Linked DNA regions of Dinghuibacter silviterrae. The protein of the gene in region 2 interacts with the protein of the main gene of each other region in a pairwise test. Links are inferred from orthologs where the notes say so. Each region holds a gene or a part of one and is shown on either strand. Other genes may lie near its edges.

Region 1 (3,068 bases), 1.4 Mb from region 2 along the record:
GCCTTTAGCGTGGCGTTGATAAAATCACGACCCGCTTCGGTGGGATCGGACGGCTTTGCGTAAGGTGCATGACAGGCGCTCCATAAACCGGCGACCAGGGCCAGCAGGAGATAAGTGTATTTCCGCATGGCCCCAAATATAGCGTATATGCCCCAATTATCGGTGGGTTTCCACCCTCACCTGTTCGGCCTGGTGCTCCCTGTCGTAGGCCTTGATGATGGCCTTGACCAGCTTGTGGCGGACGACGTCTTCCTCATCCAACTCGATATGGGCGATACCGTCCACGTGTTTGAGGATGCGGACGGCCTTGTCCAGACCGCTTTTCTGGTTCTTGGGAAGGTCGATCTGGGTAAGGTCACCGGTAATGATGGCTTTGGCATTGGCCCCGATACGCGTCAGGAACATCTTCAGCTGGAGGTCGGTGGCATTCTGCGCTTCGTCCAGAATGATGAAGGCGTTGTCCAGGGTCCGGCCCCGCATATAGGCCAGGGGCGCTATTTCGATCACCCGGGTGCTCATATAATACCCCAGTTTGTCGGCGGGGATCATGTCGTCCAGGGCATCGTATAACGGCCTCAGGTAAGGGTCGATCTTTTCCTTCAGGTCGCCCGGCAAAAAGCCAAGGCTTTCCCCCGCTTCCACGGCCGGACGCGTCAGGATGATCTTTTTGACCACTTTGTTCTTGAGTGCACGAACCGCCAGGGCCACCGCCGTATAGGTTTTACCCGTACCCGCGGGTCCGATCGCGAAGAGGATGTCGTTTTTGTCCGCCGCCGTCACCAGTCTTTTCTGGTTTGCCGTGCGGGCCCGGACTGTTTTGCCGTTTGGCCCGAAGACCAGGATGTCATTGGGATTGCGGTCCTTAAAATGGTCGATGGTTTCCGCGTCGTCCCCGCCCAGGATCTGCTCGAAATAGTTTTCGCTCAGGTGTCCGTTCCGCTCCAGGTACTGGACCAGCAGGTCTATTTTTTCCCGGGCGGTTTCGATCTGTTCCGGCGCACCGCTTAGCTTGATTTGGGTACCTCTGGAAAGGATTTTTAGAAGGGGGAATTTCTTTTTTAGTATGTCTAATTTGCCGTTGTTGACCCCGAAGAACTCAATAGGGTTAATGCTCTCAAGGTTAATAATCGTCTCCGTCAAAATTGTTCAATTTATGGTCACCAATTGGATACGGCCGCTCGCTTCGAAAGGGCGTTGCACGTGGTTCCTTTTAACTTACAGCGTCCGACACGCCTGGCGTGTCCCCGCGATGTTCATTCCCTATAAATTTAAGAAATCCAAGAGGCTTATCCCAAATAAATCTTATTAACAGGATGTGAAGAATTGAGTCTTAGACGCTTTTCAACTTCGCAATCGCCGCCACCGGATCGGGTGCGTGAAAAACTGTGGACCCCGCCACCAATACATCGGCTCCCGCCTGCACGATGGGCCCGGCATTTTCCACCGAAATACCCCCGTCGACCTCGATGTGCGTATGAAGCCCCAGGTCGTGGATCATCTTGCGAAGTTTGCGGATCTTCTGGAAAGTGTGGGAGATAAAGGTTTGGCCTCCGAACCCGGGATTGACGCTCATGATCAGCACGAGGTCCAGCTCCGGAAGGATACTGGTCAGAAAATCCACCGGCGTCGCCGGGTTGATGGCGACCCCGGCCGTGATCCCCAGGGATTTGATCTGCTGGATGTTCCGGTGCAGGTGCGGGCAGGCCTCCCAGTGCACCGTGATGTGATCCGCCCCCGCGGCCTTAAAGTCGGCAACATAGCGCCCCGGCTCCTCGATCATCAGGTGCACGTCGCACGGCTTTTGGGCAACCGTACGGATCTGTTCGATGATCGACATCCCGTAGCTGATGTTGGGGACGAAACGGCCGTCCATAACGTCCAGGTGGAACCAATCGGCTTTGCTCTCATTGACGAGGCGGCACGCGTCCTCCAGGTGGAGGAAGTCCGCGGCTAAGAGGGAGGGGGCTACCAGGTGCATACGGGCAAGATAATCATTTTCGGTCGGCCTGATCCAATTTGGCCAGCGCTTCCCGGGCTTCTGTAAAATGTTTGTCAAACGCAATGGCGCGCTCGTAGTTGAGCCGCGCGTCCTTGAGTTGCCCCAGCTGTTGCTGGCAACGGGCCGTCCAATAATAACCGTCGGCAAAAGTATTGTCTACCGACGTGGACAGGTCGAACACCTTCAGCGCCTCCGCATACTTATGTTGTTTATACAAAAGGATCCCCTTTTCCAGGTAGGCATCCAGGAAGGTATAGTCGACGGCGATCGCCCGGTCGAAGGCAGCCACCGCTTCAGCGGGATGACCGGTGTTGGCGTAATAGATGCCTTTAATGGCAAAGGGGTCGGGTTTTGGCTGACCCTTGGATTCGCGCCGGATGATCCGGTCGCAAAGCGACAGGGCAGTGGCATTGCCCGCGTCGGCGTAACGGTTGGCCAGTTCGTACGCAATGGTGGCATTGCCGGAGTCCAGCCGGTAGGCGGTTTCCAGGCTCCGGAGGGCCGCCGTGGAATCCTTCATGGCGTCCTGCACCATCGCGCGGTTGTACCAGTTCCCCGAGCTGGCCGAATCATACCGCAGGGCCGTGTCGTTTATTTTCATCGCCTCGTCAAAACGTCCTTCCCCGTAAAACGACATCAGGAGGTTGCGCCTCAGGAGTTGATTATAAGGAAACCGTGCCAGGGAGGGCCCCAGGACGACCCGGGCCGAATCCGGCTGCCCATGGTCCAGCCAGAAAGAAGACAGGACGAGGGCATAGTCCGCTTCGTCCGCCATCGACAGGGCCTTCTCCAGGTCCCGGACCGCGTGGGCCGAGTCGTTGTTCTGGCTAAAAAGTTTTCCTCTTTCGAAGAAATAATTGGAGTGGGTGGGGAACTGCCGGATGCTATCCGTCCAGACGGCATAGGGTGGTTTCTGAAGGGCCTGGTCGTCGTTGCTTGTCGTGGATTGGCAAGCGGCCAGGCAGATAAGACCAAACAGAAGGAATTGCTTCATGCGTCAAAGCTAATTTTCCGTACGTTTGCCTCCAAATTTTCACCATGTTCGATACTATATTGTTGGGGCTGCACA
Region 2 (3,186 bases):
TCGGTGGAGGTCATGGGCCGCCGGGTCCGGGACAACCCGCTCGAAACAAAGAAGGTCATCGGGTACCTTCCCGAAGCCAATCCACTCTATTATGATATGTACGTCAAAGAATACCTGCACTTTATTGCCGACGTACACCACCTGGGCAAAGACACCAGGGGAAGAATAGACGAAGCGATCACGCTGACCGGTCTGACACCCGAATATAAAAAAACCATCGGCACGCTTTCCAAAGGATACAAACAAAGGGTAGGCCTTGCCGCTGCCCTGCTCCACCATCCGGGTGTGCTCATCCTGGACGAACCCACGTCCGGTCTGGACCCAAACCAGATCATCGAGATCCGGGAGCTGATCCGCAACCTCGGCAAAAACAAAACGGTTCTTTTTTCCTCGCATATCCTTCAGGAAGTGGAAGCGCTGTGCGACCGCGTGATCATCATCAATAAAGGAAACCTGGTCGCCGACGCACGGCTGGCAGAGCTAAGAAGCGCCGGCAGCGGCAAGGACGAAGTAACCCTGGTCATCAAGGAATCCGTCCCCGCCTCCGTGTTTGAGGCCGAACCCCTGATCGAACAATGCCGGATGAAGGGCGAGGGACACTGGACGCTAACCACCGTTAGTTCGACCGAATTAAAGAAACGTTTACTGGAGCTCTCTTTGCAGAATAACTGGAACATTGTTTCTTTGCACAGCGAATCCGGCAGCCTGGAAGCCATCTTCAGGTCGCTGACATCAAATTAAACATTCAATATTCATGAGTTACATCGCAGAGGTACACGCCAGACAAATTTTAGACAGCCGGGGCAATCCCACTGTGGAAGTAGACGTCATCACCGAAGATGGCCAAATGGGACGGGCCGCCGTGCCGTCCGGAGCCTCCACCGGCAAACACGAAGCCGTCGAACTCAGGGACGGGGACAAAAGCGTATACATGGGCAAGGGCGTTTTGAAAGCCGTTGCCAACGTTAACGATATCATCGCCGGTGAACTCATCGGCATGGACGCCAGCGATCAGACCGGCATCGACGCCCGCATGATCGAACTGGACGGAACCGAAAACAAGGCCAAGCTGGGCGCCAATGCCATCCTGGCCGTGTCCATGGCCGTAGCCAAAGCCGGCGCCGCTGAAAGCGGGCTTCCGCTGTACCGCTACCTGGGTGGCGTCAACAGCACCGTACTGCCGATTCCCCTGATGAACATCCTCAACGGAGGGGTACACGCCGACAACAAGATCGACTTTCAGGAATTCATGATCGTTCCCATCGGCGCAGACACCTTTAGCGACGGCCTGCGCTGGGGTGTTGAGGTCTTCCACCACCTCAAGACCGTTCTGAAAAAGAAAGGCTACAGCACCAATGTAGGTGACGAAGGTGGTTTCGCACCGGACATCCAAAGCAACGAAGAAGCCATCGAAACCGTCCTGGCCGCCATCGAAGCCGCCGGCTACAAGGCAGGCTCCCAGATCGCCATCGCCATGGACGCCGCCAGCAGCGAAATGTACCAGGAGAACGGAAGCTATTCCTTCTATAAGAGCAGCAAGAAAAACCTCAGCCGCGAAGAAATGGTTGCCTACTGGACCGACTGGGCCAATAAATATCCCATCGTTTCCATCGAGGATGGCATGGCCGAAGACGACTGGGAAGGCTGGAAACAACTCACCGATTCCATCGGACGCAAGGTACAGCTCGTTGGTGACGACCTTTTCGTAACCAACGTCAACCGTCTTTCCGAAGGCATCAACCAGGGCATCGCCAACAGCATCCTCATCAAGGTCAACCAGATCGGTACCATCACCGAGACGATCAACGCCGTCCAGCTCGCCCAAACCAACGGCTACACCACGGTCATGAGCCACCGCAGCGGCGAAACCGAGGACACGACGATCGCCGACCTCGCCGTCGCCCTCAACTGCGGCCAGATCAAAACCGGCTCCGCGTCCCGCACCGACCGCCTGGCCAAATACAACCAGTTGATCCGCATCGAGGAAGCCCTCGGCGCTTCCGGGATCTATCCGAAAGGGCTGTTCAAAATCTAAAAACCATCGAAAAAATAAAAAGCCGCCCTCTAGGCGGCTTTTTTTATCTTTATGTATGTTGAAGCGGATCCCGAAATGGCTCAAAAACCGGTACCTCCTCACGACGGCCGCGTTTGTGTTGTGGGTGAGTTTTTTTGACAGGAACGACCTGTTTACGCAAGGAGAGCGGGCCAGGGATCTGAGGACCCTTCAAAAAAGCAAGACTTACTATACCACGCAGATAGAAGCCGCTAAAAGGGAATTGGACCAGATGACCCACGATCCGTCCGCCCTGGAAAAATTCGCCCGTGAGAAATACCGTATGAAAAAAGACAACGAGGACGAATTTACGATCGACGACGCCCCCTCAAAAAACGCGCAATAGCCTGTTAGACACCTGGTTAAGACTTTGTATCCGAAAATCGTGCTTTTGACGCACAATTTCCGGGTGTTGACTTGCGTTTTTAACCTGAAACCTTACTTTGCCTATGAGCGATTTTACTCCGGAAGATCTGATTTTGTACCTATACGGCGAAACAGATAACGAGAAGACGGCCCGCATCAAGGCAGCGCTGGACTGCAGCTGGGCACTCCGGGAAAAACTTTCGGTCCTGAAGACTTCCATGGACAGGCTGGACAAAGCCCCTTTGCAATCCCCTTCCGCCGCCGTCTTAGACAACATTTTAGCGTACGCAAGGGCAAAGTCAAAGGTCGTACCTTAGGGTTACCATGACCATCCAGCAACGGTACCAGTTCATCATCGACTATTTCCAGGAACACGCACCCAATGCGGAAACGGAGCTTATCTACGACAACCCCTACCAGCTCCTGGTAGCCGTCATCCTTTCTGCACAATGCACCGATAAGCGGGTAAATATGACCACTCCCGCTATTTTTGCGCGCTATCCGGACCCGGAAGCCCTGGCAAAAGCCGAGGTGGACGACGTTTTCCAACTCATCCGGAGCATTTCTTATCCGAACAACAAGGCAAAACACCTCGTCGGGATGGCCAAAATGCTGGTCGGCCAATTTCATGGACAGGTTCCCCTGACGGTGGACGAGTTGGTCACCCTGCCTGGTGTCGGCCGGAAAACCGCCAACGTCATTACTTCGGTGGTAGACAACCAGCCGAATATGGCGGTCGATACCCACGTCTTCCGGGTGGCCGCGCG

The links.
Region 1: the proteins of eno (region 2) and rpe interact in binary tests that used the Escherichia coli proteins (3 or more experiments, as listed by UniProt). The link is inferred for Dinghuibacter silviterrae from one-to-one orthologs.

What each region holds. Positions count from the first base shown.
Region 1 is NZ_SODV01000001.1:1,986,863-1,989,930, forward strand. Bases 155-2,891 are described here. They hold rpe (ribulose-phosphate 3-epimerase), read right to left. Parts: upstream 1,979-2,891; coding sequence 1,331-1,978; downstream 155-1,330. Other genes in these bases: EDB95_RS08940 (PhoH family protein), read right to left, coding at 157-1,140; EDB95_RS08950 (tetratricopeptide repeat protein), read right to left, coding at 1,992-2,891. Also shown: EDB95_RS08935 (hypothetical protein), read right to left, coding at 1-128; more of EDB95_RS08950, read right to left, coding at 2,892-2,993; EDB95_RS08955 (hypothetical protein), read left to right, coding at 3,038-3,068. UniProt on the Escherichia coli protein: Catalyzes the reversible epimerization of D-ribulose 5-phosphate to D-xylulose 5-phosphate.
Region 2 is NZ_SODV01000001.1:609,024-612,209, forward strand. What follows is about bases 40-2,894. They hold eno (phosphopyruvate hydratase), read left to right. Parts: upstream 40-754; coding sequence 755-2,035; downstream 2,036-2,894. Other genes in these bases: EDB95_RS02680 (ATP-binding cassette domain-containing protein), read left to right, coding at 40-741; EDB95_RS02690 (FtsB family cell division protein), read left to right, coding at 2,091-2,399; EDB95_RS02695 (hypothetical protein), read left to right, coding at 2,503-2,736; nth (endonuclease III), read left to right, coding at 2,744-2,894. Also shown: more of EDB95_RS02680, read left to right, coding at 1-39; more of nth, read left to right, coding at 2,895-3,186. UniProt on the Escherichia coli protein: Catalyzes the reversible conversion of 2-phosphoglycerate (2-PG) into phosphoenolpyruvate (PEP). It is essential for the degradation of carbohydrates via glycolysis.